DNA from 2 places in the Pantoea sp. X-Soil-TKNS-1211 genome. Region 1 is predicted to be linked to the other one. Evidence: predicted binding sites of a transcription regulator. Region 1 holds the regulator's gene; the other holds the start of a gene.
What was found. Region 1 encodes LexA, which represses DNA repair genes until DNA is damaged. Its sites were predicted from a motif close to TNCTGTATGTACATACAGNA; they were not measured.
Positions count from the first base shown of each region.

Region 2: uvrB (excinuclease ABC subunit UvrB) is a predicted target of LexA. The motif match lies at 5,216-5,235, and genes of this name have one in related genera.

Region 1 covers NZ_AP035953.1:356,969-368,997, reverse strand. The annotation lists gene AC6I8W_RS01620 (CsbD family protein) at 1-89, opposite strand, end outside; gene dinF (MATE family efflux transporter DinF) at 248-1,579, opposite strand; gene lexA (transcriptional repressor LexA) at 1,672-2,286, opposite strand; gene AC6I8W_RS01605 (diacylglycerol kinase) at 2,392-2,760, opposite strand; gene plsB (glycerol-3-phosphate 1-O-acyltransferase PlsB) at 2,887-5,310, shown strand; gene ubiA (4-hydroxybenzoate octaprenyltransferase) at 5,385-6,269, opposite strand; gene ubiC (chorismate lyase) at 6,281-6,793, opposite strand; gene AC6I8W_RS01585 (prolyl oligopeptidase family serine peptidase) at 6,941-8,977, shown strand; gene psiE (phosphate-starvation-inducible protein PsiE) at 9,053-9,463, opposite strand; gene AC6I8W_RS01575 (UTRA domain-containing protein) at 9,534-10,232, opposite strand; gene AC6I8W_RS01570 (ABC transporter substrate-binding protein) at 10,458-11,519, shown strand; gene AC6I8W_RS01565 (alkaline phosphatase family protein) at 11,530-12,029, shown strand, end outside.
Region 2 covers NZ_AP035953.1:1,362,274-1,374,302, forward strand. The annotation lists gene bioB (biotin synthase BioB) at 28-1,059, shown strand; gene bioF (8-amino-7-oxononanoate synthase) at 1,059-2,213, shown strand; gene bioC (malonyl-ACP O-methyltransferase BioC) at 2,194-2,949, shown strand; gene bioD (dethiobiotin synthase) at 2,946-3,614, shown strand; gene AC6I8W_RS06530 (ABC transporter ATP-binding protein) at 3,702-4,418, opposite strand; gene uvrB (excinuclease ABC subunit UvrB) at 5,315-7,336, shown strand; gene AC6I8W_RS06540 (gluconeogenesis factor YvcK family protein) at 7,360-8,262, opposite strand; molybdenum cofactor riboswitch at 8,456-8,591, shown strand; gene moaA (GTP 3',8-cyclase MoaA) at 8,563-9,567, shown strand; gene moaB (molybdenum cofactor biosynthesis protein B) at 9,584-10,099, shown strand; gene moaC (cyclic pyranopterin monophosphate synthase MoaC) at 10,102-10,587, shown strand; gene moaD (molybdopterin synthase sulfur carrier subunit) at 10,580-10,825, shown strand; gene moaE (molybdopterin synthase catalytic subunit MoaE) at 10,828-11,280, shown strand; gene AC6I8W_RS06570 (DUF1615 domain-containing protein) at 11,296-12,029, shown strand, end outside.

The sequences.
Region 1 (12,029 bases):
GTCATATCGTCATCCGTCAGCTTGCCCCATTTTTCTTTCACTTTCCCTTTGAATTGTTTCCAGTTTCCGCTCACTTCGTCTTTGTTCATAACCCTTCTCCATGTCATGCAGAGTGATGGTAGTGGAATACCCAATCCCCAGTGGGTAAAACCAACATAACGCGCTACTCATTCGCGCTGATAAGGATAATTATAGTAGACAATGAATAATAGTTAGCACACTTACAGATTATTCTGTATCCAGAGTCTCATTGTTCGTGAGTCGCAAACCAACTGTCAGCACGCCAGTGGCGATGCCAAATCCACCACAGCGTTAGCCCGCGCATTGCCAGAAATACCGTCACCGCCAGCCATAACCCATGATTACCCAGCCAGGGGAGCGTCAGTAAAGACAGACCATAACCGAGCGCCGCCAACGCCATACTGTTACGCATTTCCCGGCCGCGCGTCGCACCGATAAACATGCCATCCAACAGGTAGCACCACACGCCCACTAACGGCATTACCACCTGCCACATCAGGTAGCGATCGGCCACTTCCCGTAGTTCTTCCAGCGAAGTCAGCAGCGCTACGATATGTGCGCCAAATAACGCATAGATCACCGCAAACACCAGTGCCACCAGGCCCGCCTGGCGGCAGGCTGCGTGCCAAATCAGCAATAATCGGCTGCGGTCTTTCGCTCCGACCGCTTCACCAGAACAAGCCTCTACTGCATACGCGAAACCATCCAGTGCGTAAGCGGTGAAAGTCAGGAACATCAACAGAACGGCATTGACCGCCACCACATCCGGGCCGATACGCGCGCCGAATATCGTCAGTGACGCAAAACAGATTTGGACCAGGAAAGAGCGCAACATAATGTCGCGGTTGAGGTGAAACAGGCGAGCAGCATCACCGCGCCAACTCTCCTTCAGCAAGGAGAAATCAATACCGCGCAGCTTCAATACCCGTGCCACCATCCATAATCCGACAGCAAGGGTGACGTATTCTGCCAGTGCCGTTGCCGCCGCCGCGCCCGCCACTCCCCAGCGCAGACCCAGAACAAACGCCAGATCCAACAGGATATTGACCAAATTCCCCACCACCAGCAGCACCACTGGCGCACGCGCATATTGCACGCCCAATAACCAACCGAGGATCACCAGGTTCGCCAGCGTGGCGGGAGCACTGAGCCAGCGAATCTGGATAAAGAGTTGTGCCTGCTGCTGAATCACGAGGCTCCCTCCCATTAGCACCGCGGCCAGATTGCTGACAGGCGTGCGCAGCAAAATAAATAGCACCCCGGCCACCAACGCGATTAGCAGCGGTTGGATGAGCGCCCGTGCCAGTGCCGTTTTATCGCCCGCGCCAAAAGCCTGGGCGGTTAACCCGGTCGTGCTCATACGCAGAAACAGCAGCAGCATAAAGATGAAACTGGTCGCCGTGGTGCCTACTGCCACGCCACCGAGATATATGGGGCTATCGAGATGCCCAATGACGGCGGTATCAACCACGCCCAACAGCGGAATGGTGATATTGGAGAGGATCATAGGCAGCGCCAGCCGCCAGAGTGCTTTATCAGAGGAGGAAAACAGCTGCATCAGCCCATCCCGGTTTGCTGCACAACAGTCTGGTCAGAAAATGATACTACGGCAGCGTAGGAAGGCTGCCGTAGCGGGGGGGAATTAAGGTATCAGAGCCACTCACCGTTGCGCACAATGCCAACCGCCAGCCCTTCCACCGTCAGAGACTGCTCACGGGTATCGACAACAATCGGCTGGAAGTCACTGTTTTCCGGCAGAAGTTGCACAATCGCGCCCTGCTTTTTCCAGCGTTTTACCGTCACTTCGTCGTCAATACGCGCCACCACAACCTGGCCGTTCCGCACTTCCTGCGTTTTGTGTACCGCCAACAGATCACCATCCATAATGCCGATATCTTTCATCGACATGCCGCTAACGCGTAGCAGGAAATCCGCAGTGGGTTTGAACAGGTTAGCATCGACCTGGTAGTGCGCTTCAATGTGTTCCTGCGCCAGCAAAGGTTCACCCGCAGCGACACGGCCAATCAATGGCAGCCCCTCGCTGGCTTCTTCTTCCATTAATAAGCGAATACCGCGCGAAGCGCCGGAGACGATTTCAATCACGCCTTTGCGCGCGAGTGCTTTCAGGTGTTCTTCTGCCGCATTAGGTGAGCGGAAGCCCAGTTGCGCAGCAATTTCCGCACGCGTTGGCGGCATGCCTGTCTGGTTAATATGGTCGCGAATCAGGTCATAGACCTGTTGCTGCCTGCTGGTTAATGCTTTCATCCCGCCCCCTGGTTGTTTATACAGTCGCTGTGAGTATATACAGGTATTGGCGAAATGAAAACCAAAACTGAGGGAAAAATCAGCGAGTTGATGATCTCGGAATCCTTATCGCAAATGTGACCAAAGCAGCGCGATCCAGACAAACAACGCCAGTAAGATAGCCAGTAAGACGGCAGCTGATCCCATATCTTTCGCACGGCCCGCCAGAGGATGACGCTCCTGACCAATACGGTCGACCACCGCTTCAATAGCACTGTTCAGGATTTCCACAATGACCACCAGCACCACGGAACCAATCATTAGTACGCGGGAGATGGCATCAACATCCAGCCAGCACGCCACTATAATTGCTACTAACGCGGCAATGGCTTCCTGGCGAAACGCCGCCTCATGCGACCAGGCTGCGCGCAATCCCTGCCAGGAATAACCGGCTGCTTTAACTATCCTGAGAATACCGGTGACGTTTTTTGCCATGTCGTTGAACCCTTTACTCGTTTTGACGTCAATGTCTGGGCAGCCAGAGATGGTGCAGCCACAGATCTTCGCGGCACTTTCTGGTATGCTTGCCGCGCTTTGCTAACAAGAGGCTTGAAGTTGTCTATGTCAGGTTGGCGTAAACTTTATTATAAATTATTGAATTTACCACTCTCCATTTTGGTAAAGAGTAAGGCCATTCCCGCCGATCCCGTGTCCGAGCATGGGCTGGATCCGACGCGGCCGATCCTGTATGTGCTGCCTTATGATTCCAAGGCCGATCTGCTCACGCTGCGTTCGCAGTGTCTGAAACACGATCTGCCTGATCCGCTCGCACCGCTGGAAATAGACGGCGCTTTGCTGCCGCGTCACGTGTTTATCCACGATGGACCACGCGTGTTCCCGTATTTCGTGCCGAGCATGGAGTCCGTGAAGTTGTTTCACGACTACCTCGATCTGCATCGCAGCAATCCGGAGCTGGATGTACAGATGCTGCCGGTGTCGGTGATGTTTGGCCGTGCGCCAGGACGTGAAGTTCAGGGGGAATCCACTCCTCACCTGCGTATTCTCAACGGTGTGCAGAAGTTCTTCGCCATTCTCTGGCATGGCCGCGACAGCTTTGTGCGCTTCTCGCCGACCGTTTCGCTGCGCCAGATGGCGACCGAACACGGTACGGATAAGTCAATCGCCCAAAAACTGGCGCGGGTGGCACGGATTCACTTTGCGCGTCAGCGTCTGGCTGCCATTGGCCCGAGTTTGCCTGCCCGTCAGGATCTGTTTAATAAGCTGCTGCAATCCAAAGCGATTGAAAAAGCGGTGGAAGATGAGGCACGCAGCAAAAAGATCTCACACGAGAAGGCACAACAAAACGCCGTCGAATTGATGGAAGAGATTGCCGCCGATTTCTCATATGAAGCGATTCGCGTTACCGACCGCGTCATGGGTTGGATGTGGAGTCGCCTCTATCAAGGGATCAACGTGAATGGCGGTGAACGTGTGCGTCAGCTGGCACAGGATGGACATGAGATTGTCTATGTCCCCTGCCATCGCAGTCATATGGATTACCTGCTGCTCTCTTACGTGCTCTACCACCAGGGACTGGTGCCGCCACACATCGCTGCGGGTATCAACCTGAATTTCTGGCCCGCCGGGCCGATTTTCCGTCGTCTCGGGGCGTTCTTTATTCGCCGTACGTTTAAAGGCAACAAGCTCTACTCCACCGTTTTCCGCGAATATCTGGGCGAGTTGTTCAATCGCGGCTACTCGGTTGAATACTTCGTGGAAGGCGGCCGCTCACGTACGGGGCGTTTGTTGGACCCGAAAACCGGCACCCTGTCGATGACGTTACAGGCCTTGCTGCGCGGCAGCAGCCGTCCAATCACCTTCGTGCCGATTTATATTGGCTATGAACATGTGATGGAAGTCGGCACCTACGCCAAAGAACTGCGCGGTGCCGCGAAAGAGAAAGAAGGCTTTATCCAGATGGTGCGTGGCCTGCGTAAGCTGCGTAATCTTGGTCAGGGCTATGTGAACTTCGGTGAGCCACTGCCGCTGGTAAACTATCTGAACAAACACGTACCAGAATGGCGTGAAGCGATCGATCCAATCGAACCCCAGCGTCAGGCCTGGATGACACCCGCCGTAAATGACATCGCTAACCGCCTGATGGTGCGGATTAACGATGCCGGTGCTGCCAACGCCATGAACCTGTGCGTCACCGCGCTGCTGGCTTCTCGTCAACGTTCACTGACGCGCGAACAACTGATTGAGCAACTGGAGTGCTACACCCAGCTGCTGCGCAATGTGCCCTACTCACCGGAAGCCACGGTGCCGGATCTCAGCGCTGAATCCCTGCTGGATCACGCAATGGGCATGAATAAGTTTGAGACCGAGCAGGACAATATCGGCGACATCATCATCCTGCCACGTGAGCAGGCGGTGTTGATGACCTACTATCGCAACAACATTCAACATATGTTGGTGATGCCGTCGTTGATTGCCGCGATCGTGCAGCAGCACCGTGAAATCAGTGAAGCTGAATTGTTGCGCCAGGTCGCCCTGGTCTATCCGATGCTGAAGAGTGAACTGTTCCTGCGCTGGAGCAGTAACGAGTTGCCGGAGTTGATTCAATCGCTGTGCAACGAAATGGCGCGTCAGGGTCTGATCACCCAACAAGATGGCCTGGTGCAAATGACCACCGCGCGCTATCGCACACTACAGCTACTGGCAGCAGGTATTCGTGAAACGCTGCAACGTTTTGCCATCACTTTCTCGATCCTCAGTGCCAAGCCCACCATTAACCGTGGCACCCTGGAAAAAGAGAGTCGCACGCTGGCGCAACGTCTGTCAGTACTGCACGGCATCAACGCCCCTGAGTTCTTTGATAAAGCCGTGTTCACCGCGCTGGTGCTGACGTTGCGTGATGAAGGCTATATCAGCGACGGCGGTGATGCTGAGGTGGATCGTACCCAAGCCATGTGGCAAATGTTGGCCGAGTTGGTCACCAGTGATGTGCGTCTGACCATTGAGAGCGCTGTCGCCCACGATTAAGGTACTCAATAAAAAGCCGTCACCCAGTGGATGACGGCTTTTTTGATTCAACAACCGCGTGATAAATCGCGCCGCTACAGCAAATCAATAAACGGTTGAGTATTCAACAAAATACCGATAAACAAGACCAGACCAACGTAGTTATTATTGAGAAACGCCTGGAAGCAGGGGTCGCGCTCGCGCTGGGCAATCAGCTTCTGCTGATGAACAAACAAGCCCGCCGCTAATAACAACGACCAGTAAAACGCCCCATTCAGATTCAACAACCCTCCCACCAGTACCATCAGGCCCAGCGTTACCAGTTGCAACAATCCGATGATGAGTTTGTCATAACGACCAAACAGAATCGCCGTCGACTTGACGCCAATTTTTAAATCATCGTCTCGATCCACCATGGCGTATTGCGTATCGTACGCGACTGTCCAGCACAGGTTGGCAATAAATACCAGCCAGCAAACAAGAGGTAAGGACTCACTAACTGCCGCCCAGCCCATAGGAATGGCCCAGCCAAAAGCCGCACCCAGCACCACCTGTGGCAGGTGGGTATAACGCTTCATAAAGGGATAAACCCAGGCCAGCGCCAGGCCCACTACGGACAACATAATCGTCATGCGATTCATGGTCAGCACCAGCAAAAACGCCAGCAAAGCTAAACCCACAAACAGTAACTTCGCCTCTTTCTCTGACACCAGCCCACTTGCCAGCGGACGTGCAGCAGTACGTTTGACATGCCCATCCACTTTACGGTCAGCGTAGTCATTGATGACGCAGCCCGCAGCGCGCATCACGATGACCCCCAGCACAAACACCAGCAGCACCGAGAGCGGAGGAATCGCCATGCCTGATAACCACAACGCCCATAGCGTGGGCCACAACAACAACAGTGTGCCAATCGGTTTATCAATGCGCATCAGGCGACTGTAGGCCTGTAATTTATTTATTCCCAGGGTCTTTTGCACAATCCTTATCCTTAATCCAGCGCGCGATAAAGTGGTGACGCCGGTAAAAACAGTTCAGTTAACAACAGCGGTTTGCCGGAGAGACGTAAACGCGAGCGACGTCCCCACAACGCGCCCACCTGGCCGGGGTCGATAAAATCACGTGTCAGGCTGGAGTCGGCAAACAGGTAACGCCCGAGTGGGCGCGTGCCAAGCTGCTGGAGCATCTGCTCCGGGCCGTTAAGCGTGCTTTCCGGCACCAGGGTACGGCCAGCCAGCCAGGGAACGCCATCACCACATAACAAAATTTCCCGCAGCCAGAAGCGCTGATCGGCAGGTAACAACGCGCCTTCCTCTTCCAGTTCGCTGGCGTCAACAAAGGCTTCGCGTACCAGTTGCACCGTGACGTGCTGGCAATGCTGTTCAAAGCGCCGCGTCATTGAGTCTTCCTCCATCAGCCAGTCGAGCAGTGGCGCGGAAAGTAAGGGGGAGGAAGCGGGTAGCCAGTGTAGCGCGCGCAATTGCGCCAGCGCATCCTGAGACATAAAAACTCTCCACAGAAAAAAGTGTCCCAGTGTAACGCACCACCGCCGCTGCGCGAATAACGAAGCGTTGCCGGAAATGCGTTGTAAGTTAATTCAATGTAAAACCGTTATGCTTGTTTCTGTTCACCAGGCCACCAAGGATATGACATGACATCAAGACAACATCAGGATCTGTTAAACGCACTGGAACAACCACTCAACGAACAGGCGCTCAGTTGGGTCGCCACACAAAACCGCCTTACCACCGCCCAATTCGCCCAAGGCAGCCGTTTCCAACACGCGCAGCAGGCGACGCTGCATTGGCTGAACGACAAGTCCAATATCCCGTGGGTCACCCATTATCGCGATAGCCTGTATAACTTCTGGCAGGATGAGCATCATCCACGCGGTATCTGGCGGCGTACTAACGCGGACTCTTATCAGAGCGCCGAACCCGAGTGGGAAACGGTGCTGGATCTGGATCAACTCAATCAGCAGGAAGGCAGCCACTGGAGTTTCCATGGTGCGCAGCCACTCTACCCCGACTATTCGCGCGCGCTGGTTTACCTCTCCAGCGGTGGCGATGCCTGTGAAATTCGCGAATTTGATCTGGTCAGCAAAACCTTTATCACCGATGGATTTTTTCTCCCTGTCAGCAAAAGCCGGGTGAGTTGGGTGGATGAAAACACCCTTTTACTGAGCCTCGATGCGGGTGGCGATACCTTGACCGCATCCGGCTATCCACGCAGTGTGCGCCGCTGGCAGCGCGGTACATTACCTGAGTCAGCCCCGTTAATTTACGCGGGCGAGACCAACGACCTTTCTGTCTCCGCCTGGCGCATTCACACCCCGGGTTATGAGAAAGAATTGGTGTATCGCGGGATCGATTTTTACCACCATCAAACCTGGTTACTCCGCGATCGGGATCAGCTTGAACACATCGCCATCCCGGACGATGCCACAGCCGGTTTCTTCAAAGCGTGGCTGCTGGTCACCCTGACCACCCAATGGCAGATAGGAGATGAGGTCCACCCGGCTGGCGCGCTGCTGGCGATTAACCTTGAGGATTTCCAGCAGGGAAAACGCCACTTCACCACCCTGTTTACGCCAGATGCGCACACCACGCTGAATAGCTACTCCGCCACACGCGATTACCTGTTGCTGGATAAGATCCACGATGTGGTGGAAACCGTTAGCGTGATGACGGTGACAGAGGGGCAATGGCAGCAGGTTGAAGAGATCACCCTCGCGGATGCCACCAATGTGTTCGCGCATGGGCTGGATAGTGAAAGCAACCGCTACGCGCTGATCAGTCATGGTTTTTTACAGCCGCGACGTCTGAGCTACGGTGACTTTGATCGGCAAACACGTGTTGAAGTTAAGCAGGATCCGGCCAGCTTTGATGCTTCAGGGTTTGCCGTGACGCAGCATTTTGCGATGTCACTGGATGGCACCCCTATTCCTTATTTCCAGGTTTGCGCCAAAAACCTGCCGCTAACCGGCGATCACCCGACGTTGCTCAATGGCTACGGCGGTTTTGAAGTCTCACTAACCCCCAACTATCTTGGCGCGAAAGGTACGACCTGGCTGCAACAAGGCGGTGTTTACGTCGTAGCAAACATTCGCGGTGGGGGCGAATATGGTCCACAGTGGCACCAGGCGGCGTTAAAAGAGCATCGCCACCGTGCGTATGAGGATTTCGCCGCCGTCGCCGCCGATCTTGTTGCTCGCGGCATCACTTGCCCGGCGCGTCTGGCGGCACGCGGCGGCAGCAATGGCGGATTGTTGATTGGCAATATGTTGACTGACTATCCCGAGCACTTTGGTGCGTTGGTGTGCGAAGTCCCGCTGCTGGATATGGCGAACTATCATCGTTGGCTGGCAGGGGCATCATGGATCGCCGAATATGGCGATCCGGAAAAGCCGGAAGAGTGGCAATGGCTGAAAAACTATTCCCCTTTCGACAACGTACAGGCGGATAAAACCTATCCACCGACCCTGTTTACCACCGGAACCCGTGACGATCGCGTCAGCCCGGCACACGCGCGCAAAATGGTGGCGCGCATGCAGCAACAAGGACATCAGCAGGTGTGGTTGTATGAAGAAACCGAGGCCGGACACGGCAACGCGCCTGAGAAAGGCCAGATTGCATTCAAATCGGCGTTGGTGGAAGAGTTTCTGTGGCAGATGCTGACAGGTAACTAATGGATGCGTAGCGGCGTGATAAATCGCGCGATTTCGTGCACGTTGCAGGAAAAAACCGCGCGATAAATCGCGCCGCTACTCGCGTTTCAATCGGTTGCTGTTCGCCAGCCACAACGTCACCACCAGAATCAGAATGGCAGCCGAGTAACACAGCGTATCGAACGGGTTTTTATGGTCGACGATAATCAGCCGAATAATCGCGGTGATGCCGATATAGACGAAATAGCGCAATGGGAAGTGATAGCCCGACTGAAAATACTTCACAATCAGCGCGATAAATTCGAAATAGAGAAAGTAGATCACGATCCCTTCGATCAGCAGAAATGATGATGCCTGTTCGCCGGTGCTGAACAACACATTGGCCAGATGAATGGTTTCTTTGCCAAGAAACACCACCAGAATGATCGCCAGGATCACCAATCCCAGGTTCAGCACCCATTGCAGAGCCGTGGCAATCAGTTGCCCCGCCGCTGATTTTTCAGTCATTTTTGCGCCTTAGTAAAACGAGTTATCTCTGGCGCTATCATGCGGCAGTGTGATCAAAATCACAATATAGTCAAACATCAACATCCACGCACAGCGCATCGTAACGCCAGTACTCACAGTCACAATCGATGACGCGTTTATGTTGATCGCGGTTGGTACGGGTGATCAGCAATCCGGGGGTGCCGCTGGCAACATTCAAGGCAGGCGCGGCATGCGCCGGTAATGGCCCCGGCAGGATAGTAAAACGCGCGCCGCCGTAACGAATACCATAACGGTGGTTATAGAGGTCGGTCAGGGAACGGGTGAGATCCTCGTCGAGCAGGCCCGGAAAATAGTGTGGGTTAAGATAGTGCTCCACATACAGTACCGCGCGGCCATCAATGCGGCGCAGACGGCGAATCAGGTAAACCTCGTCACCCTCGGTCAGTTGCAGTTGATGCGCCACCGATGATTGCACCGGTGCCTTGCGCGCTTCTATCACCTCGGTGCTGGCGATACGTCCCTGCTGGGCAGCCATAGCGTGGAAATGGCTGTGGTGCAGCGGGTTATACACCAACCTGGGCGGGGCCAGAAACCAGCCGCGTCGCAGTTCCCGATAAATAATACCCTGCGCCTCCAGCGATCCCAGCGCTTCACGTAAGGTGATACGCGTGGTGGAATATTGTTCGCTCAGGCTGCGTTCCGCAGGCAAGCGCCCGCTGGCGAACTCACCTGCGTCAATCCGACTGTGCAGCGCGGCTGCGATGACATCTGCCGTTTTCGACAACATCTTTAAAGCCTCATTTTGGGGCGAAGCTGCACTATGACAGTTCGATGACAATCCAATGACAACGTAAACCTGGCCTCAATGCGTTCCGAACATTTGTGTGGATCGGCTCTCAACACCACATTTTACTGCCTTAGTCATAAAACCTTCATCTGCAACAGCTAAATTGGCTCGGTTCTTGCTGGACTAGACCAAGATGTCCCTCAACTTACACCGGGAGCAACTGAGATGAAAGCGTTAATCGCCTCTGTAGTAGCCAGTGCTGTACTGCTTGCCTTACCAGCCGCACAGGCTGCCGACAACGACCTCGCCGCGCTGGAAAAAGCCGCGCGCAGCGAAGGTCAAATCAACAGCGTCGGTATGCCAGATAGCTGGGCCAACTGGAAAGATACCTGGAATGACATCAGTAGCAAATATGGCCTGAAGCACAGCGATACCGATATGTCATCGGCGCAGGAGCTGGCGAAATTTGCCGCAGAAAAAGAGAATGCCAGCGCCGATATCGGTGACGTGGGTGCCGCTTTTGGCCCGGTCGCAGTGGCGAAAGGCCTGGCGCAGCCCTATAAGCCGACGCACTGGGATCAAGTGCCGGACTGGGCAAAAGATAAAGGAGGCAACTGGATGCTGGCCTATACCGGCACTATCGCCTTCCTCGTCGACAAACAGCAGGTCAAAGATGTGCCGCACAGCTGGGCCGATCTGAAAAAAGGTAAGTATGTCGTCACTATCGGTGATGTTGGTGTGGCTGCTCAGGCTGCCAACGGTGTGCTGGCGGCTAACTATGCGCTGGGTGGTGACGAGAAGAACCTGAAGCCCGCACTGAGCTTCTTTGCTGATCTCGCCAAACAGGGTCGCCTCGGCGTGACCGATCCGGTGATTGCCAACATCGAAAAAGGCGAAATCCAGGTTGCGGTGGTGTGGGACTTTAACGGCCTGAACTACCGCGATCAGATCGACAAAAACCGCTATGAAGTGGTGATTCCGTCTGATGGTTCCGTGACCTCTGGCTACACCACCATCATCAACAAATACGCCAAACACCCGAACGCAGCCAAACTGGCGCGTGAATATATCTTCTCTGATGCCGGTCAGACCAACCTGGCAAAAGGCTACGCGCGCCCGATTCGTGCGCAATACCTGACGCTGCCAGCTGATGTGCAGGCCAAACTGTTGCCGCAATCTGAGTACAAAAATGCCCGTCCGATTAAAGACCAGGCCGCCTGGGATAAATCATCAAAAGCACTGCCGCGTCTGTGGCAGGAGAACGTGATCATCAATATGCAGCAGTAAGGAGAAGGGGATGAAAACAATCCTGGTGGTACTGGATGGGTTGAGCAATCAGGTGGCGCAGCATGCAATGGGTTACCTGTTTGCCGAATGCGCGCAGGGCAATGGCCAATATTACACCCTGACCTGTGAGCTGCCGTCGCTGTCGCGTCCGCTATATGAATGCATTCTCACCGGCATTCCGCCGGTGCGCAGCGGTATTATTCATAACGGCGTCAGCCGGTTAAGCAAAGAGCGCAGCATTTTCCATTATGCCCGCGCCGCCGGATTAACCACCGCTGCCGCGGCGTACCACTGGGTGAGTGAGCTGTATAATCAGACCCCGTTTAACGCAGCGCGCGACCGACATACGGTCGCGCCTGAGCTGCCTATTCAATATGGACACTTTTACTGGGACGACGGCTACCCGGATTCCCACCTGTTTGAAGATGCCGAAAGTCTGCGTCTGCGCCACGACCCGGATTTCCTGCTGATCCACCCGATGAATATTGACGATGCCGGGCATAAGCACAG
Region 2 (12,029 bases), 1.0 Mb from region 1:
GGATGAACCCTTTTTTGGAGTGAAGCAATGGCACATCGCTGGACACTGGCACAAGCCCAGGCACTGTTCGACAAACCTTTCCTTGAGCTGATGTTTGAGGCGCAGCAGGTACACCGCCAACATTTCGACCCGCGTCAGGTACAGGTCAGCACGCTGCTGTCGATCAAAACCGGCGCTTGCCCGGAAGATTGTAAATATTGCCCGCAGAGCGCGCGCTACAAAACCGGGCTGGAATCGGAACGTCTGATGGAGGTGGAAGCAGTACTGGAATCGGCGCGTAAAGCCAAAGCTGCCGGTTCGAGCCGATTCTGCATGGGAGCAGCGTGGAAAAACCCACACGATCGCGACATGCCGTACCTGGAGCAGATGGTGCAGGGTGTGAAAGCGATGGGGATGGAAACCTGTATGACCCTCGGCACCCTGAACCACAGCCAGGCGGAGCGTCTGGCCCATGCCGGGTTGGATTTTTACAACCACAACCTCGACACTTCGCCGGAATTTTACGGCAGCATCATCACCACGCGTAGCTACCAGGAACGCCTGGATACACTGGATAAAGTCCGTGGGGCGGGCATCAAGGTGTGCTCGGGTGGTATCGTCGGGCTGGGCGAAACGGTGAAAGATCGCGCCGGTTTGCTGGTGCAACTGGCGAACCTGCCGACGCCGCCGGAAAGTGTGCCAATCAACATGTTGGTGAAGGTCAAAGGCACGCCGCTGGCCGATAACGACGATGTCGAGCCGTTCGATTTTATCCGCACTATCGCGGTGGCGCGCATCATGATGCCATCTTCACACGTGCGCCTCTCTGCCGGTCGTGAACAGATGAGCGAGCAAACCCAGGCGATGTGTTTTATGGCCGGGGCGAACTCGATTTTCTACGGCTGTAAGCTGCTGACCACGCCGAACCCGGAAGAAGACAAGGATCTGATTCTGTTCCGTAAACTGGGGCTGAATCCGGAGCATACCGCTACCGCAGCCGGTGATAATGAACAGCAGTATCAGCTGAATGAACAACTGCTGCACGCCGATACCGCGCAATTCTACAACGCGGCGGTGTAATGAGCTGGTCGCAACGCATCGAACAGGCGCTGGCGGCGCGACGTGCTGCCGACGGCTGGCGTCAACGCGTCCGCGTTGAACACAACAACGTGCGCGAGCTGACCGTTGCCGGACAACGCTATCGTCACTTTTCCAGTAATGATTATCTCGGCCTGAGCCAGCATCCGGCGGTGATTGCCGCCTGGCAACAAGGTGCTGCCGAAGCCGGGGCCGGGGCAGGCGCATCGGGGCATGTGACTGGTTTTAGCCGTCATCATGCCCAGCTTGAAGAAGAGCTGGCCGACTGGCTGGGTTATCGCCGTGCGCTGCTGTTTATCTCGGGTTTCGCCGCCAATCAGGCGGTGATCCACCTGCTGGCGGAAAAGTCGGATCGAATTGTGGCCGACAAACTGGCGCACGCCTCGTTGCTGGATGCTGCTAACCACAGCCCGGCCACGCTGCGCCGTTTTGCCCACAATCAGCCAGCCAGTCTGGCGAAGCTACTGGCGACGCCGGTGGAGGGGAATACCCTGGTCGTCACCGAAGGCGTTTTCAGCATGGATGGTGACAGCGCACCGCTGGCGCAGCTTGCCGCTGAAACGCAACGTGCCAACGGCTGGTTACTGGTGGATGATGCGCACGGCATTGGCGTAACGGGTGAGCAGGGGCGCGGCAGCTGCTGGCAGCAACAGGTGCGGCCGGAATTGCTGATCGTCACTTTTGGCAAAGGTTTTGGCGTCAGCGGTGCGGCCCTGCTGTGCGATGACGCGACCGCCGATTATGTCGAACAATTTGCCCGCCATTTGATCTACTCCACTGCCATGCCGCCAGCGCAGTGCTACGCGCTGCGAGCGGCGTTGCAACAAATTCAACAGGGTGATGAATTGCGGGCGCGGCTACACAGCAATATCGCGCGCTTTCGCGCCGGTGCGGCGGATTTACCGTGGCAACTGATATCATCAGACAGCGCCATTCAGCCATTGGTGGTCGGCGAGAACAGCGCTGCGCTGGTGTTATCACAGCAGCTGAAGGCGGCAGGCTGTTGGGTCAGTGCCATTCGTCCACCGACGGTGCCGCCGGGCACCGCACGGCTGCGTATCACCTTAACCGCTGCGCATGATTCTGACGATATCGATCGTCTGCTGGAGGCGCTGTATGACGCTGCACGTCAATAAACAGGCGGTTGCTCAGGCATTTGGTCGGGCGGCGCAGCATTATGAGCAGCATGCGGAATTGCAACGGCAGAGTGGCGAGGCGCTGCTGGCGCTGGCACCCGCCGGATTTGGCCCGCACCTGCTGGATGCCGGTTGTGGCACCGGCTGGTACAGCCGCTACTGGCGCGATCGTGGACGGACCCTGACCGCACTCGACCTGTCGCCAGCCATGCTGGAGAGTGCGGCGCAGCAACACTCGGCACAGCATTATGTGCAGGGCGATATTGATGCTTTGCCACTGCCGGATGCCTGCGTCGATGGCGTGTGGAGCAACCTTGCGGTGCAGTGGAGCGGTGACCTGCGCACCGCGTTACAGCATTTTCTGCGCGTGACTCGTCCTGGTGGTACCGTGCTGTTTTCCACGCTGCTGGCCGGTTCGCTGCATGAGGTCCATCAGGCCTGGGCGCAACTGGATGGCCGTCAGCACGCCAACCGTTTTCTCAGCGCGGCACAGATCGCCGCCGCGACCGATGGCCTGTCGCTGCACCGCACGCAGCAGACCATTACCTTACATTTCCCCACTGCACTGAGCGCGATGCGTTCGTTGAAAGGCATTGGCGCAACCCATCTGCATGATGGACGCCAGGGTGGATTGCTGACGCGCAGTCAACTGGCACGGCTGGAGCAGGGCTGGCCAAGGGACGAGGCGGGTTATCGCCTGAGTTATCATCTGATGTATGGAGTATTAACGGCATGAAACGCTGGTTTATTACGGGCACCGATACCGAGGTTGGCAAGACGGTAGCGAGTGGCGCGTTGCTACAGGCGGCGGGGGCCGCCGGATTGATCACCGCAGGCTACAAGCCGGTGGCCTCGGGTTGTGAGGAAACGGCTGAGGGAATCCGCAACAGCGATGCGCTGGCGCTTCAGCGTTACAGTTCCCTGGCGCTGCGTTATGAGCAGGTTAATCCGCTGGCTTTTCTCGAACCCACATCACCGCATATCGTCAGCGCTGAAGAGGGGAGGCCAATCGATTTTACCGCACTGTCAGCCGGGTTGCGTGAGCTGGAGCAACAGGCAGAATGGGTGTTGGTGGAAGGCGCGGGCGGCTGGTTTACCCCATTGTCGGAAACGCTAACCTATGCCGATTGGGTAGTGGCCGAACAGTTACCGGTGATTCTGGTGGTGGGCGTCAAACTGGGATGTATCAATCATGCGCTGCTGACTGCCGCCGCAGTGCAGGCCAGTGGTTTACGTCTCGCAGGGTGGATCGCCAATACTATTCAGCCGCCGGGCAAGCGGCATCAGGAGTATCTGGCAACCTTACGTCAGCGTCTTGATGCGCCATGTCTGGGTGAAATTCCCTATCTTACCGATGACACACAGCAGGCAGAGTGCGGGCGCTATCTGACGCTTCCCTGAACCGTAGCGGCGCGATTTATCGCGCAGGTTTTTCCCACATCGTGCACAGAATTGCGCGATAAATCGCGCCGCTACGGACATGTAATATCAGGTTACGGTCAACCATTTATTGATGGTGACATCATCCAACTGTGCCACTTTCCCTTGTGCCACGTTGCGGCCACGATGCAGCAGCAGAAAATAGTCCGCGACGCGGCGGATAAACGAGACGTGCTGCTCCAGCAGCAGGATAGTCAGACCGTAATCACGATTCAGGCGACGAATCAGGTTACCCATCTCCTCTTCCAGCCACGGCGACATGCCCTCGGTGGGTTCATCAAGAATCAGCAGCTTGGGTTGCAGCACCAACGCGCGTGCCAACGCCAGGTGCTGCTGCTGATCCATCGGCAATTCACCGCTGCGCTGGTGGCGTAATGAGTAAAGCGCCGGGAATAAATCGAAGACCATTTCCGGAATCGCACGGCTGCGATCATCATGGGCCGCCATCAGCGCAATCAACAGGTTATCTTCCACGCTCATCTGCGAGAAGATATGCCGCCCCTGCGGTACGTAGCCGATACCCATGCGCGCGCGTTGTTCTGCGGGTTGCAGCAACAAATCTTCGGGTGGTGAGCCATCTTCCTGCCAGGTCATTGAACCGCTATTAATCGGCAGCCGTCCCATAATACAGTTGACCAGCGTGGTTTTACCCATGCCTGGGCTGCCCAGTACGCCCGTACAGGTGCCAGGGGGGAGATCCAAATCCACATCCCACAGAATATGATTTTGACCGTAAAACTGATTCACCGAACGTAAACTCAGCATCTGACATTCTCCTTCCAGATAATTAGCCTGAATGCTCCCGCTCTGTGTCGTCTGGCATACAGTCAAACACGATTCATCATTACCACTCTCACCATCAATAAGTTGATGCGAATGCTTATGGAGAAACCTGCAATTACCAGGCCAGTTTGCCGATGTGATGCAAAAAAGCGTCAGCGGCGAGGCGTAATCGACGATTAAAGTTGAGCAACGCTTAACAATTGCCAGAAGTGATAAAACGGATGCACTTTAGCGGTGCTGAATGCTTAACGTTTCTGGTGCATTTGTGCAGTAATAAGGCAGAACGCTCAGGAATAAGTGGCCTTATTTACTGGAAATTTCGCCCTTTCAGCACCGTCAGCACGGAAAAAGAATAGTTAATGCCACGCGGGCTGTGGGAAAAATAAGCGCAAAAAAAATTTTTTTCGCACACCAGGACAAGGCTTAGAAAATTATGCACAGGCGATGGCGGCGGGGCTGCCGTCAGTTATCCACCATTCCTGTGGATAACCTTGTGCATTAGAGACTGAAAACAGAGCGCAAGCGAGGAAATACGCGGCCTGGATACATTATGCTGAGAAACTGGGCTTTTTGGTAATTTATATATAAATCAGTATGTTATTTAAAATCAAGCCTGAGATTTATCTTGTTGGTCATACAACTGCAATTTTATGACGCTCTATTGACAAATGTTAAAAGCATCACCCACCTGGGGATAACCTTGCGCAACAAGGTTTTGCCTGACGCCTCATAAATTGCACTGAAGCGAGTCGTTGCACCTCCCCGTTATCGTGCAAGATATCTGTAAATATATCCAGTATTTTTTTCTGGCAAATTCGCTATAGCGGAGTAGAATTAGCAGCCTGCCCGTCGACATCTCCAGCAGGAACCGAAAAACCATGAGTAAAGCCTTCAAACTCAACTCCGCATTTAAACCCTCAGGGGATCAGCCTGAGGCGATTCGTCGTCTGGAGGAGGGTCTGGAAGACGGTCTGGCGCATCAGACGCTGCTGGGGGTGACCGGTTCGGGAAAAACCTTTACCGTTGCCAACGTGATTGCCGATCTCAACCGGCCAACGATGGTGCTGGCACCGAACAAGACGCTGGCGGCGCAGCTCTATGGTGAGATGAAGGAGTTCTTCCCGGATAACGCGGTGGAGTTCTTCGTCTCCTATTACGACTACTATCAACCCGAAGCCTACGTGCCCAGTTCCGATACCTTTATTGAAAAGGATGCGTCGGTGAATGAGCAAATCGAGCAGATGCGCCTGTCCGCTACCAAGGCGCTGCTTGAGCGACGCGACGTTATCGTGGTGGCGTCAGTATCGGCCATCTACGGTCTCGGCGATCCCGATCTCTACCTTAAAATGATGCTGCATCTGACGCGTGGCATGATCATCGATCAGCGCAGCATTCTGCGTCGTCTGGCTGAGCTGCAATATACCCGTAACGATCAGGTGTTCCAGCGTGGCACTTTCCGCGTGCGCGGTGAAGTCATCGATATCTTCCCGGCGGAGTCTGACGAAATCGCGCTGCGGGTGGAACTGTTTGATGAAGAAGTCGAACGGCTGTCATTGTTTGACCCGCTGACCGGGCAGGTGATTTCGGTGGTGCCACGTTTTACCGTCTATCCGAAAACCCACTATGTCACGCCGCGCGAACGCATCCTGCAATCGATGGAAGAGATCAAAAAAGAGCTGGTGGTTCGGCGTCAGGTGCTGCTGGAGAATAATAAGTTGCTGGAAGAGCAGCGTATTACCCAGCGTACCCAGTTTGACCTCGAAATGATGAACGAACTCGGCTACTGCTCGGGTATCGAAAACTATTCACGCTATCTCTCCGGGCGTGGGCCGGGTGAGCCGCCACCGACGTTGTTCGACTACTTACCAGCAGATGGCCTGCTGGTGGTGGATGAGTCCCACGTGACTATCCCGCAGATTGGCGGCATGTATCGTGGCGACCGTGCACGTAAAGAGACGCTGGTGGAGTACGGTTTCCGTCTGCCATCGGCGTTAGATAACCGTCCGCTGCGTTTTGAAGAGTTTGAAGCACTGGCACCGCAAACCATCTATGTTTCGGCAACCCCTGGCAATTATGAGCTGGAGAAATCCGCTGGTGAAGTGATCGACCAGGTGGTACGTCCGACCGGTTTGCTCGATCCGATCCTCGAAGTCCGTCCGGTGACTACCCAGGTCGATGATCTGTTGTCGGAAATCCGCAAACGCGTCGAGATCAACGAACGTGTGCTGGTGACGACGCTGACCAAACGTATGGCGGAAGACCTCACTGAGTATCTGGAGGAACACGGCGAAAAGGTGCGTTATCTGCACTCGGACATCGACACCGTGGAACGAATGGAGATCATTCGCGACCTGCGTCTGGGGGAATTTGATGTGCTGGTGGGGATCAACCTGTTACGTGAGGGTCTGGATATGCCGGAAGTGTCGCTGGTGGCGATTCTCGATGCTGATAAAGAGGGCTTCCTGCGTTCGGAACGTTCACTGATTCAGACCATTGGCCGCGCCGCTCGTAACATTAACGGTAAAGCGATTCTTTACGCAGACAGGATCACCAACTCAATGGCTCGTGCCATCGAAGAGACCGAGCGACGTCGCGAGAAGCAGCAGCGCTACAACGAAGAAAACGGCATCGTGCCACAGGGGCTGAACAAAAAGATCACCGATATTCTGGAACTGGGCAAAAACGTGGTCAAAACCCGTGGCAAGGGTAAAACCGCCACGCGCAGCACCGCCGAAGCCGAGGCCAGCTATCTGGCACTGACCCCACAAGCCATGCAGAAGAAAATTCACGAGCTGGAAGGGCAGATGCAGCAACACGCGCAGAATCTGGAGTTCGAAGAAGCGGCGCGGGTACGCGACCAGTTGCACGAACTGCGCGAGCTGTTTATCGCTGCATCATAATGCGCGATATATCGCGCCTTGTCTCAGAATGCCTGAATGGCGTGCTCCAGCGCCACGCGTAACAGCTGGCGGTCGTGGCGATATTGGATATCTGCGGCCTCCAGCGGTTCACGCACGATTAAGCGTCCTTCCACGCCGCGAATATCCGCCGCCGGGCTGACCACCACTGCATCAATCACCCGTTTACCTATCGCTTTTTCCATGATCACCAACTTATCCGCGACGGTGAGGCTGGCCGCTGCCGGACTGAGTTCACGCCCAAGGTTACCGATAAACACCATGGTGGCCGGGGTACGACGCAGCGCACGCGCCATCTCTTCCATCAGCAGAATGGGCATCAGGCTGGTGTAAAAACTGCCGGGGCCGATCAGAATCAGATCGGCTTCGGCAATCGCGTCCAGCGCTTCGCGAGTTGGCACCACATTCGGGTGCAGCATCAGTTCCTGCGGGGCTTGTTGCATCTCATCGACGGCGGTTTCGCCGTACACCATGTTGCCTTCACTGTCCTGCGCCACCAGATCGACGGGTTGCTCCGACATCGGGATCAAAAACGCATCCACTTTCAGCAGATTACGAATGATGTTGATCGCTTCCAATGGACGGACGCTGAGATGGTCGAGCGCTTTCAGGATCAGATTACCAAGGTTGTGGCCGGCTAATTCGCCATTGCCGGTAAAGCGATATTCGAACATCGCCGATCCCACGCTCGGTTCGGTGATCAACTGATTAATGCAGTTGCGCATATCGCCCCAGGCGATGCCGCCTTCTGAACGGCGGATGCGTCCGGTGGAACCGCCGTTGTCGGTGGTGGTCACAATGCCGGTCAGCCGCGATCCTAGCGGAGCCAGCGAGGACATGACACGGCCCAGACCGTGCCCACCACCCAGTGCCACCACGCGATCCAAATCTGCCAGGGTACGATTCATGTTGCTCCTTAACACCGATGCTCAGCTGTTGAGCCGCAGTTAAACTGATATGTATCAAAATCTGTCGGCTATTTTAACGTATCCTGTCGCGAAAATGCGGTGAAAAAACGTTATGTATCAATATATATAGCGAAAATACCCGATGGAAGCGAACAGCAAATCGCGCTAACATTCGTGCAACCCTGTTGTCCGGTTGGACAACATACACTCAAAGCCTGATCGCCTAAGTCCTCTGGATAGGGTGTTCAGGCCGCAGCCCCGAGCTGCCAGGGTGCAGAAAGAAATGACTGCATCTCCCGTATTTGGAAAGGTGTTCAGGTGTCACAATTTACTGATGCATATGCGCGCAGTTTCTATTATCTGCGCCTGTCGGTCACGGACGTGTGTAACTTCCGTTGTACCTATTGCCTGCCCGATGGCTATAAACCACAGGGTACGCGCAATAAAAGTTTTCTCTCGCTGGATGAGATCCGTCGCGTGACGCGTGCCTTTGCGGCTGCCGGCACCGAAAAAGTGCGTCTCACCGGTGGTGAACCCTCCTTACGTCGTGATTTCACCGATATTATCGCTGCGGTGCGGGAAAATGCCGCCATTCGCCAGATTGCGGTGACCACCAACGGTTACCGATTGGCGCGCGATGTGCGTGACTGGCGTGCTGCCGGGCTGACCTCGATCAACGTCAGCGTCGATAGCCTTGATGCCCGTCAGTTCCATGCCATCACCGGTCAGGACAAATTTCACCAAGTGATGGCCGGGATTGATGCTGCATTCGAGGCGGGTTTCAGCAAGGTCAAAGTCAACAGCGTGCTGATGCGCGATCTCAACAGTCACAGCCTTGGCACCTTTTTAGCCTGGATTCGCACCCGTCCGATTCAGTTACGTTTTATCGAACTGATGGAAACGGGCGAGGGCAGCGAGTTGTTCCGCCGTCAGCATATTTCCGGTGAGGTGATCCGTGATCAACTGCTGATGCAGGGTTGGCAACGTCAACCACGCGGGCGCAGTGATGGCCCGGCACAGGTGTTCCGCCATCCGGATTATCAGGGCGAAGTCGGGCTGATCATGCCTTACGAAAAAGATTTCTGCGCCAGCTGCAATCGCCTGCGTGTCTCGGCGATCGGCAACCTGCATTTGTGCCTGTTTGGTGATGGCGGTGTCCCGCTGCGCGATCTGCTGGCCTCCGACCAGCAGCAGGCCGAGCTACAGGCGCGCATCGCCCACAGCCTTGGGCAGAAAAAGCAGACGCATTTTCTGCACCAGGGCAACACCGGCATTACCCAAAATCTTTCCTTCATTGGTGGCTGACAAAGGAGTTATGGCCATGAGCAAACCTTCCGGCGACTTTGTTGCCCTCAATGTGGCGGTGATGACCGTCTCTGACAAGCATGATGCGACGAATGACTCTTCTGGCGATTACCTGCGCGAAGCGCTGAGTGAAGCCGGGCATCAAGTGGTGGATCACGCGATTGTGCCGGATAACCGCTACCGTATCCGCGCGACAGTATCGCGCTGGATAGCCAGCGAAGATGTCCAGGTGGTGATCATGAATGGTGGCACCGGTTTTAACAGCAAAAACAGCACACCTGAAGCGCTGCTACCGCTGTTTGATCGGGAGATTGAGGGATTTGGCGAACTGTTCCGTATGATCTCTTACGAAGAGATCGGCAGCGCCACCTTGCAGTCACGCGCGGTGGCGGGCATGGCCAATCAGACGCTGATTTTTGCCGTACCCGGTTCCGGTAATGCCTGTCGCAGTGCCTGGGAACGCATCATCGCCGATCAACTGGATGCGCGTACCCGTCCGTGTAATTTTGTCTCACATTTGAAGAAGTTGTAAGTATGTCCTCGTTAACCCATATCAATGCTGCCGGTGAGGCCCATATGGTCGATGTCTCCGGCAAAACCGAAACGGTGCGTGAAGCCCAGGCGGAAGCGCTGGTGCTGATGCAACCGGAAACGCTGCAAATGATCATCGATGGCAGCCATCACAAAGGTGATGTGTTCGCCACCGCGCGTATTGCAGGGATTCAGGCGGCAAAACGTACCTGGGAACTGATCCCGCTGTGTCATCCGCTGATGCTGAGTAAGGTAGAGGTGACGCTGGTTGCTGAACCCGAGCACAGTCGGGTACGCGTCACTTCGCGTTGTCGTCTGACCGGCAAAACCGGCGTCGAGATGGAAGCGCTGACCGCGGCGTCGGTCGCAGCGCTAACCATCTATGACATGTGCAAAGCGGTGCAAAAAGACATTGTCATCGACCAGTTACGTCTGCTGAGTAAAAGCGGCGGCAAATCCGGTGATTTTCAGGCGGTGCCCCATGATTAAGGTGCTGTTTTTTGCCCAGGTGCGTGAACTGACCGGCACCAGCGCGCTGGAATTATCACCGGAATATGCCGATGTCGCCGCACTGCGCAGCGCGCTGGCGACCAAAAATGACCGCTGGGCGCTGGCGCTGGAGTCCGGCAAGTTGCTGGCAGCAGTCAATCAAACCCTGGTGCCGATGAGCCACCCGTTACGTGCCGGGGATGAAGTCGCTTTCTTCCCACCAGTGACCGGGGGCTGATGATGGAAACCCGTATTCGCGTCGGTAGCGCGGTGTTCAGCGTGGCGGATGAATACGCCTGGCTGTCAGCCCATGACAGTGATGGTGCTGTGGTCACCTTCACCGGTAAGGTGCGTAACCATAATCTCGGCGACAGCGTAGCGGCATTGACGCTTGAACATTATCCGGGCATGACGGAAAAAGCGCTGACGGAAATCGTCAACGACGCGCGCCAGCGCTGGGCACTACAACAGGTTTCGGTGATCCACCGCGTCGGAGAACTGTTTCCCGGCGACGAAATTGTGTTTGTCGGCGTCAGCAGCGCGCACCGCAGCAGCGCGTTTGCCGCCGCAGAATTTATTATGGATTACCTGAAAACCCGTGCGCCATTCTGGAAACGTGAAGCCACCGCGCAGGGCGACCGTTGGGTGGATGCGCGTGATAGCGATCATCAGGCGGCAGAACGCTGGACATAACCACCAGGGAAATCGATGGAAGCGACTTTAATACTCAAACGAACAGCCTTGCTGGCGGTGCTGGTGCTGGCAGGGTGTACCAGCACCAGGAAACAACCCCAGGCGCCGGTTCGCCAACCCACGGATGTCAAAGCTCAAATCCGCCAATTGTTGCCCAGTCACGTGACGCAGAAAGCCGACTGGGCTGACGATATTTATACCGCCTTCCGCACTCAGCAAATCGATCCCAGCGTCAGCAACCTGTGCGCGGTGATCGCGGTGGCCGATCAGGAATCGAACTTCAGCGCCGATGCTGTAGTGCCGGGCTTGCCGAAAATCGCCTGGGGCGAGATCAACCGGCGGGCAGGTAAACTCTACATCCCGGCCTTTGCGGTGCGCACCGCATTGCAGATTACGTCTCCCACCGGTGAAAGCTACGCCGCGCGCCTCGACAAAGTCCGGAGCGAGAAGGAGCTGAGCGCGATCTTTGATGACTTCATTGATATGGTGCCGCTGGGACAAAAACTGTTTGGCAACCTTAACCCGATCCATACTGGCGGTCCGATGCAGGTCAGCATCGCCTTCGCTGAAGCACATGCCAAAGGCTATCCGTGGCCGGTAGAGGGTTCCATTCGCCGTGAAGTCTTTACCCGCCACGGCGGCATGTATTTTGGCATTATGCATTTGCTGGGATATCCGGCGGATTATTCACAGCCGCTGTATCGTTTTGCTGACTTTAACGCGGGTTGGTACGCGAGCCGCAATGCCGC